3 regions of the Xanthomonas sp. NCPPB 3959 genome follow, and region 3 is predicted to be linked to each of the others. Evidence: predicted binding sites of a transcription regulator. Region 3 holds the regulator's gene; each other region holds the start of a gene.
What was found. Region 3 encodes HrcA, which represses chaperone genes, less so after heat shock. Its sites were predicted from a motif close to TTNGCACTCNNNNNNNNNGAGTGCNAA; they were not measured.
Positions count from the first base shown of each region.

Region 1: a site for HrcA is predicted at 1,226-1,252, ahead of rpoH (RNA polymerase sigma factor RpoH). Genes of this name have one in related genera too.
Region 2: a site for HrcA is predicted at 1,722-1,748, ahead of AC1KVG_RS07530 (co-chaperone GroES). Genes of this name have one in related genera too.

Region 1 covers NZ_JBWWVR010000014.1:76,603-79,876, reverse strand. Annotated here, with positions in the region: gene AC1KVG_RS16540 (trimeric intracellular cation channel family protein) at 1-193, shown strand, start outside; gene rpoH (RNA polymerase sigma factor RpoH) at 340-1,215, opposite strand; gene ung (uracil-DNA glycosylase) at 1,413-2,138, opposite strand; gene AC1KVG_RS16525 (response regulator) at 2,153-2,995, opposite strand; gene ftsX (permease-like cell division protein FtsX) at 3,004-3,274, opposite strand, start outside.
Region 2 covers NZ_JBWWVR010000005.1:32,470-35,743, reverse strand. Annotated here, with positions in the region: gene AC1KVG_RS07540 (endonuclease) at 1-1,380, opposite strand, end outside; RNA gene AC1KVG_RS07535 (sX9 sRNA) at 1,524-1,599, shown strand; gene AC1KVG_RS07530 (co-chaperone GroES) at 1,799-2,086, shown strand; gene groL (chaperonin GroEL) at 2,234-3,274, shown strand, end outside.
Region 3 covers NZ_JBWWVR010000008.1:95,602-98,875, forward strand. Annotated here, with positions in the region: gene recN (DNA repair protein RecN) at 1-664, opposite strand, end outside; gene hrcA (heat-inducible transcriptional repressor HrcA) at 781-1,833, shown strand; gene grpE (nucleotide exchange factor GrpE) at 1,935-2,453, shown strand; gene dnaK (molecular chaperone DnaK) at 2,595-3,274, shown strand, end outside.

The DNA of each region.
Region 1 (3,274 bases), on a different contig from region 3:
TACGCCGGTGGTATTGCAAGCAGAGCTATATGCAGTGGCCGCACTCGCAGGCGGCGGCCTGGTCGCGATCGGGCATGTGCTCGACGTGCCGCAAGCCTGGTCATTGGCGACCGGTGCAGGCGTGTGTTTCGGCCTGCGCTTCATGGCCATCCGTTATGGCTGGCATCTACCGGTGGCGCGTCTGCCGGAATAGCTGTCGTCGGCCGAAGCGACAATGCCGGGCGCATCACCCGGACGGTTCGTCAGCTTCTTGTAGGACATGAAAACTGCACACCTGCAACGCAAACGGCCCGGAAAACCGGGCCGTTTTTTGCAACCTGACGCGCGTGATCGAACCGATCAGGCGACGAACAGTGCCTTCATCTTTTTCAGCGCGTTCGCCTCGATCTGGCGAATCCGCTCGGCCGACACACCGTACTCGTCGGCCAGCTCCTGCAAGGTCACCTTGGAATCGGAATCCAGCCAGCGGCGCTTGACGATGTCGCGCGAACGCGTATCCAGACCGGACAGCCCTTCGCGCAACAGCTGCAGCTGGTTGTCTTCGCTGTCGTGACGCTCGTAGGCCTGCGACGGGTCTTCCTCGTTGGCGACCAGGTAGCTCACCGGCGACGGCGGGCCATGATCGTCGTCCTCATCGGACGAGGCATCGAAGCCGATATCGCGACCGGACAGACGCGACTCCATCTCCATCACTTCGCGCTCGGAGACGTTCAGGTCCTTGGCGACCGCAGTCACTTCGGAGGCATTGAGCCAGCCCAGACGGGTCTTGGACTTGCGCAGGTTGAAGAACAGCTTGCGCTGCGCCTTGGTCGTGGCGACCTTGACGATGCGCCAGTTCTTCAAAATGAACTCGTGCATTTCGGCACGGATCCAGTGCACCGCGAAGCTGACCAGGCGCACACCCATTTCCGGGTCGAAGCGCTTGACCGCCTTCATCAGGCCGATGTTGCCTTCCTGGATCAGGTCGCCCAGCGGCAGGCCGTAGCCGTTGTAGCCGCGGGCCACGTGGACCACGAAGCGCAGGTGGGAATGGACCAGTTCGCGCGCGGCGTCCAGATCCAGCTCGTCGCGGAAACGACGGGCGAGATTCTGTTCCTCATCGACCGACAGCACCGGGATCTGGTGCACGGCACCGATGTAGGCGTCCAGCGAACCGAGCGCACTGGGAATCGGGAGATTGTTTGCCACAAGGGCAGTCGAGGTAGTCTGGTTCATAGGCACCATCTTAGCAGTCGAACTATTGGACTGCCGGGTACAGTAAGAGTTCCCAGCGTTCCATTTATAGGACGTTCGGGCTTTTGACCATACCGGCGTTCCAGCGGCCAACTTCACGAATCGATAGGTAAGTTATCACCGCCACGCTGCGAAGACCGTGACAAAACCAATGCGAAATGCGGTGCCGCTCGACTCGTTCAGCCGCGGGCGGGCGTGGTGTCGAGCGCGTTACGCGGTGGTAGCGACCAGTCGATCGGGCCGAGCCCGCGCCGTTGCAGATGGTCGTTGGTCTTGGAGAAGTGCTGGCAGCCCAAAAAGCCGCGGTGCGCCGACAACGGCGAGGGATGCGGGGCCTTGAACACGCGATGGCGTGCCTGGTCGATGACCTTGCCCTTGGACTGTGCATAACTGCCCCACAGCAGGAACACCAGGCCTTCGCGCTCGCGGTTGAGCGTTTCCACAACGTGATCGGTAAAGCCTTCCCAGCCTTTGTTCTGGTGCGCGCCGGCGCGGCCCTGCTCCACCGTCAGCACCGCATTGAGCAGCAGCACGCCCTGGCGCGCCCACGGCATCAGATAGCCGTGGTCCGGCCGCGCGATGCCCAGGTCGTCCTGAATCTCTTTGTAGATGTTGAGCAGCGACGGCGGCACCGGCACGCCGGGCAGCACCGAAAAACACAGCCCGTGCGCCTGGCCTTCGCCGTGATACGGATCCTGGCCCAGGATCACCACCTTGACCTGCTCGAATGGCGTGGCATCGAAAGCGGCAAAGATCTGCGGGCCCGGCGGAAATACCCGCGCGCCAGCCGCCTTGCGCTGACGTAGGAAGGCGGACAGTTCCTGCATTTCCGGGCGCAGCAACCACTCGCCCACGCGCGCCTTCCACGACGGTTCCAGCTGGATACGTGCTTCTACTTCGGCCACATCTAACATTTCAGTCATAGCGTGACAGCCTGATCCTCAAGCCGTGCCAGGCGCAGCTGGAACAACACCTTGGTCACCAGCAGACGCTCTTCGATGGGTTTTTGCACCAGATCGTTGGCGCCGGCGCGCAGCAGCTCGGACTGGTTGCGCGGGTTGGTGTCGCCGGTCATCACCAGCACCGGCAGGCGACGTTTGCCGTAGGCGAAGTCGATGCGAATGCGCTCGACCACGTCGCGGCCGTTGAGCTCGCCTTTCAGGGTCACATCGGTCAGCACCACGTCGATGCGGCGCTCGGTGCGGCCCAGCGATTCGGCGGTGAGCAGCGCGAAGGCGTCTTCGGCGGTGAGCACATGGATGACCTTCAGGCTCTGGCGCTCGAGCATGCGCTTGGTCGCCTCCGCCACCACGCGGCTGTCTTCGATGTACAACACGGTCGCGCCGACGATCGGCTCGGGCTGCACGTAGCCGCGGATGAAGGTCGCCAGGGCTTCGTGGCCCAGTGCCTTGTCGAAATAATCGGTGACGTATTCGGTGAAGCGGCGCTCCACCAGATGCTGCTGCGCATCGCCGGAGACCACGATCACCGGCACGTAGGCCTGGCCGGCCGCTTCGCGCACGCTGCGCGCCAGGGTCAGGCCATCGCCGTCGGGCAGCGACAGCGAGGTGGTGACCAGATCCACCGTGCCGGCTTCCAGCGCCTGACGCGCCTCGGCAATGCTGGAGCAGCCGATCACCTGCACATTCGGCAGGTCGCGGGTCAGCACATCGGCAATCAGCTTGCGCACCAGTTTCGAGCCATCGACCACCATCACGCGCGGCGCGTCGCTGATCAGATGTTTGAGATCTGGTGGATGCATGGCAGGCCTCAGGTCTCGGTGGGACGGGTCTGGCGAAGGAAATGGCCGGTCACCAGCCAGGCGCCCAGCCAACCCAGGACCAGGGTGCCGACCAGCACCATCGCAGAATGCAGCAGATCGAGCCCGTGCAGGGTAAAAGAACTGCCATAGCTGTCGGCCAATGTCGCCAACGGTGCCTGCAAGGCCAGCCCGGAGGCGGCGATCAGCGCGAGCGCCACCGCGCCGGCACCCAGCCCATACCACGCACCCAGATACAGAAACGGGCGCCGGATGAAGCCA
Region 2 (3,274 bases), on a different contig from region 3:
GCCGCCACTGCCGTCGTTGACCTCGGTCACCCGCTCGCCGCAGCTGCTGGTGCAGGTGGCGTAGGGCTTGTTGCCGCGGTCGGCGTTGAAGCCGGTGTCGGTCAGATACAGCATGTGGGTGTCGGTGTAGGGCGCATACGGCAGGCCCTTGTCGCCGCTGGCGCTGCCGAAGCCCAGCGAGTTGGGCCAGGTGTGCTCGCGGTTGTAGGTCAGCCCGCTACCGGTGCCGGCGCGGTCACTGCCCTTGGCGTAGCTGCGGTTGCGGTAGGCGTCCAGGATCCGGCCGCTGTTGTTGGGGTCCTCGTCGGCCATTTCCAGGATGGTCCAGGTGCTGGTGCCCGAGCCGCTATATGGGTAGACCGTGTGGCCCTTGATTACGGTGTGCAGCGAGCAGCGCAGCTGGCTGGCATTGGCGGTGTTCACCCGCGAGTAGTAGCCGGTGCCGCCGCCGCTGGCCGTGGCCACGGTGAAGGCGATGGACTGGTTGGCGGCCGGGCTCAGCCCGCTGGCGTCGCGGATGGCGCTGGCGGTGATCGCCAGGGTGCAGCGCTCGCCGCCCACCAGGGCAGTGTTGGTGGACAGGCTGAAGCGGGTACCGCTGGTCGGGTAGCTCAGCGCCACCGTGCCGGAGCTGGCGCAGCTCAGCGCGAAGGCGCCGCTGCTCAGCGTCACCGCCTCGCTGAAGCCCACGCTCAGATCGCCGGCCGCCGGGAAGTTGGTGGCGCCCTGGGTCGGGGTGGTGCTGGTGATCGAAGGCGCAGCGCCGGTTTCGCCGCCACCGCCGCTGCCGTTGAAGGTCTGGCCGCGATTGCACGCGCCAAACGTCTGCGCCGACGAGCCGGCCCAGCTGAAATTCGCCGCGCTGCTGCCGGTGCCGGTGAGTTGCAGCGAACTGCCGACCGCGCTGCTGTTGCTCTCGCTGACCGGCAGGTTCTGGCTGGTGACGCCGGCTGCCGGACCACCGCTGCCGGTGATGGCGCCTTCGTAGCTGAGAAACTGCGCCAGCTGACCGCTCGGGTCCACCAGCGCCACACCGTCGTTGGGCCCGTTCTGCACGCCGTTGCTGGCATAGCTGACCGTGGCCACGCGCACCTGGCTGCCGCAGCTGACCAAGCTGCCGGCCGGCACCGCCGTGTTGGCGTAGACCGTGGCCGCGCTCGGCGCGCTGCCGTTGTACAGATAGATGCGGTAGCCGCTCAGCGATTCGCCGGCGGTGGCCACCACTTCCACGGCTTCGCCGCTGTCGCCGGAGGCGCCCGCGTCGTCGTAATGCAGTTCGTTGATGAACACCGCGGCGTGGGCGGTGGGGACGGCCAGTGCGAACGCACAGGCCAGGGGAAGCACGCAGCTCAGGGACACAGCACGGGACGGCAACCTCATCGACAGCTCCTTGTGATCGGGGAATGCGTTGCCGACTGTAAAACGTGTGCATGACAATCGGTGGAACCTGGTTCCAATTCTAGAGCGACCGACAAAACTACTGCGCGTCTGCCAGGCGGGCGCGGCCGGTGCTCGGAATCCTCATGTACCACTCGTACACTGCGGTTCCTCCGCGCCGTCCGCGCCCACCTGACAACCGCTCGCTACGTTTTGTCGGCCGCTCTTGGTCCCTCGCGGGGATGCGCTTGTCGAAATTTTTTTGCCCCCAGCCCTTGAAAGCCGCCGGCGCAGCACAATCTTTGGCCCGCACCCGCTCTGTCGGGTTTTTTCCGCGCGCTGTGCTGGCAGTCGTCACATACGAGTGCTAACATCGCCGATAATTTCCAGACCAATCAATCACTTAAGAGGGTCTTTCTCTATGAGCATCAAGCCGCTTCACGACCGCGTTGTAGTCAAGCCGATCGAAGCCGACGAAGTTTCCGCCGGCGGGATCGTGATTCCGGATTCGGCCAAGGAAAAGTCCACCAAGGGTGAAGTCGTCGCCATTGGCGCCGGCAAGCCCCTGGACAACGGCAGCCTGCGCGCGCCGGTGGTCAAGGTCGGCGACAAGGTCATCTACGGCCAGTACGCCGGCAGCAGCTACAAGGCCGAGGGCATCGAGTACAAGGTGCTGCGCGAAGACGACATCCTGGCGGTCATCGGCTGATCAGGCGCTATGCGCCGGGAATCGGGAGTTGGGAATCGGGAATGGGCAAAGCGGCTAACGCCCTTCGCCATCCCACCCCGCCCCGATTCACGCTGTTGATCTACCGATTCCCCATTCCCTATTCCCCATTTCCGGAGTTACATACAAATGGCTGCTAAAGACATTCGTTTCGGTGAAGACGCACGTACCCGTATGGTCCGTGGCGTCAACGTTCTCGCCAATGCCGTCAAGGCAACCCTGGGCCCGAAGGGCCGCAACGTCGTGCTCGAAAAGAGCTTCGGCGCGCCGACCATTACCAAGGACGGCGTCTCCGTCGCCAAGGAAATCGAACTGGCTGACAAGTTCGAGAACATGGGCGCGCAGATGGTGAAGGAAGTCGCGTCGCGCACCAACGACAACGCCGGCGACGGCACCACCACCGCCACCGTGCTGGCCCAGGCCCTGATCCGCGAAGGCGCCAAGGCTGTGGCCGCCGGCATGAACCCGATGGACCTCAAGCGCGGTATCGACCAGGCCGTCAAGGCCGCCGTCATCGAGCTGAAGAACATCTCCAAGCCCACCACCGACGACAAGGCGATTGCCCAGGTCGGCACCATCTCGGCCAACTCGGACGAATCGATCGGCAACATCATTGCCGAAGCGATGCAGAAGGTCGGCAAGGAAGGCGTGATCACCGTTGAAGAAGGCTCGGGCCTGGAAAACGAGCTGGACGTGGTCGAGGGCATGCAGTTCGATCGCGGCTACCTCTCCCCGTACTTCATCAACAACCAGCAGAGCCAGTCGGCCGATCTGGACGACCCGTTCATCCTGCTGCACGACAAGAAGATCTCCAACGTGCGCGACCTGCTGCCCGTGCTGGAAGGCGTGGCCAAGGCCGGCAAGCCGCTGCTGATCGTCGCTGAAGAAGTCGAAGGCGAAGCGCTGGCGACCCTGGTGGTCAACACCATCCGTGGCATCGTCAAGGTCGTGGCCGTCAAGGCACCGGGCTTCGGCGACCGTCGCAAGGCGATGCTGGAAGACATGGCCGTGCTGACCGGCGGCACCGTGATTTCCGAGGAAGTGGGTCTGGCGCTGGAGAAGGCCACGATCAAGGACCTGGGCCGCGCGAAGAAGGTGCAGGTCTCCAAGGAGAACACCACCATCATCGACGGCGCCGGCGACTCGGCCACGATCGAAGCCCGCGTTGGC
Region 3 (3,274 bases):
GCGCGGTGGCGTGCGCCTGACGACGATGATTGACGTCCAGCGCGGCAATTGCGGCCGGGTCCAGGTCTTCGCGTTCGAGTTCGCCCAACTGGTGTTCGAGAAAGCCGATGCGGTCGGAGACGTCGCCCTGCGCCGAGAGCGCATCGCGCTCGTCCAGCAACGCCTGCCACTGCCGGCTTGCCTGGCGCACCTGTTCGCGCTGCGCGCTGTTGCGCGCATAGGCATCGAGCAGGGTGAGCTGGCTGTGGCGGGCCATCAAGGCCTGGTGCTCGTGCTGGCCGTGGATTTCCACCAGCCGTGACGCCAGCTCGGACAGTTGCGAAGAGGTGACCGGGCGGCCGTTGATCCAGGCGCGCGAGCCGCCATCGGCGCGGATGATGCGGCGCAGCTGGCATTGCGCGTCGTCGTCCAGCTCGTTGTCGGCCAGCCAGGTCAGGCCGGGGTGTTCGCTGGGCAGCTGGAATTCGGCCGAGAGCTCGGCGCGGTCGGCGCCGTGGCGCACCACGCCGCTGTCGGCGCGCAGGCCGGACAGAAAGCCCAGCGCATCCACCATCAGCGACTTGCCGGCGCCGGTTTCGCCGGAGACCACGGTCATGCCCGGCCCGAATTCCAGTTCGGTGGCGCGGACGACGGCGAAATCCTTGATGGAGAGGTGTCTTAGCATGGGATCGAGTGTGAACGCTTTGGGCAAGCTTAGGGTGGGAGGGGCGGCGAGGGAATGAGACCCTTGCCAATCACGGGGCCAGAGATTATCTATGCCCAGTCTCACCGGATGATCCCATGCGCGCGTCACAGTCCCCAACGCTCGACCCCCGCGCACGCCAGTTGCTACGGACGCTGATTGCCCGCTACATCCGCGACGGCGAGCCGGTGGGCTCCAAGACGCTGGCCCAGCATGCGGGGCTGGATGTCAGCCCGGCTACCATCCGCAATATTCTGGCCGACCTGGAAGATGTGGGGCTGCTCAGCTCTCCGCATACCTCGGCCGGGCGTATTCCTACCGCACACGGCTACCGCGTGTTCGTCGATAGCCTGGTGCAGATGCAGCCGCCGGGCGAGGAAGAAGTGCGCCGCCTGCGCGCCGAGCTTGCCAGCGGCAACGGGACTCAATCGTTGCTGGGCAGCGCCTCGCAGATGCTGTCGGCGATGAGCCACTTCGTCGGCGTGGTCAGCGCGCCGCGGCGCGAGCAGTTCGCCTTCCGGCATATCGACTTCGTGCCGCTGGATGCGCGGCGGGTACTGGCGATTCTGGTGTTTGCCGACAACGAGGTGCAGAACCGGGTGATCGAGCCGCGCCGCGCCTACGAGCCCGCCGAGCTGGAGCGGGTGGCCAATTACCTCAATGCGCAGTTTGCCGGGCGCGCGCTATCGGATATCCGCGCCTCGCTGCTGCGCGAGCTGCGCGTGGCCAAGAACGAGATGGAGCAGCTGCTGGCGCACAGCGTGGATCTGGCCAACGAGGCGCTGGTGCCGGCCGAGGCGGACGACATGGTGATGGCCGGGCAGACCCGGCTGATGGGTGTGCAGGACCTGTCCGACCTGGATCGCCTGCGCGAGCTGTTCGAAGCCTTCGCCAGCAAGCGCGAGATACTGCAGCTGCTCGAGCGCACCATCCAGGCCCCTGGCGTGCGCATCTTCATCGGCGAGGAGACCGGCATGGTGTCGCTGGAAGACGTCTCGCTGGTCACCGCACCGTATGCCGCCAATGGCCAGGTGCTGGGCGTGCTGGGGGTGATCGGGCCCAAACGCATGGCCTACGACCGCCTGATTCCGCTGGTGCAGACCGCCGCCCAGGTGCTGGGCGCGGCCATGGAACCGCCCGCATCGCGATAACCGGAGTCGATCGGGGCAATCGTTTTGCTTGAAACGCGCGCAGGCGCCCACATACGGGGTGACGTTGGGGCGGGCGTTCCGCCGGCCCGGGAACTGTGCACATGAACCAAGACCACTCCGAATTCGACTCCGAAGACCTGTCCCAGAACCCACCCGAGACCGATCCGCTCAAGGCCGAGATCGAATCGCTGCGCAGCGAGATCGCGCTGGTCAAGGCCGACGCCCTGCGCGAGCGCGCCGATCTGGAAAACCAGCGCAAGCGCATCGCCCGCGATGTCGACAATGCACGCAAGTTCGCCAACGAGAAGCTGCTGGGCGAGCTGCTGCCGGTGTTCGACAGCCTGGATGCGGGCCTGACCGCCGCCGGCAGCCAGCCCAGCCCGCTGCGCGACGGTCTGGACATGACCTACAAGCAGTTGCTCAAGGTCGCTGCGGACAATGGTTTGACCCTGCTAGATCCGGTCGGCCAGCCGTTCAACCCGGACCAGCACCAGGCGATCAGCCAGGGCGAGGCCGAGGGCATCGCACCGGGCCACGTGGTGCAGGTGTTCCAGAAAGGCTATCTGCTCAACGATCGCCTGCTGCGCCCGGCCCTGGTGGTCGTGGCCAAGCACGACTGAAGGCTGCTGCCGGCTGAACTGGCCGGCGCGGACGCGGAACGCAGATTCGTACAGGTGGCTTGAACACCTGCGCACCACCCCCACATCTCAGCCAGACCCGGCGTCGCCGGAAACAGCTACAGAATCATCAGGAGCGTATCCATGGGCAAGATCATTGGTATTGACCTCGGCACCACGAACTCGTGCGTGTCGATCATGGACGGCGGCAAGGCCCGCGTCATCGAAAATTCCGAGGGCGATCGCACCACGCCTTCGATCGTCGCCTACACCAAGGACGGCGAAGTGCTGGTCGGTGCCTCGGCCAAGCGCCAGGCGGTCACCAACCCGAAGAACACCTTCTACGCGGTGAAGCGCCTGATCGGCCGCAAGTTCACCGACGCCGAAGTGCAGAAGGACATCTCGCACGTGCCGTACGGCATCCTCGCCCACGACAATGGCGATGCCTGGGTGCAGACCAGCGATGGCAAGCGTATGGCGCCGCAGGAAATCTCTGCGCGCGTGCTGGAAAAGATGAAGAAGACCGCCGAGGATTTCCTGGGCGAGAAGGTCACCGAGGCCGTGATCACGGTGCCGGCGTACTTCAACGACAGCCAGCGTCAGGCCACCAAGGACGCCGGCCGCATCGCCGGTCTGGACGTCAAGCGCATCATCAACGAGCCGACCGCTGCAGCCCTGGCCTATGGCCTGGACAAGAACGGCGGCGACCGCAAGATTGCCGTGTACGACCTGGGCGGCGGCACCTTCGACGTGTCGATCATCGAAATCGCCGAAGTCGATGGCGAAAAGCAGTTCGAAGTGCTGGCCACCAATGGCGACACCTT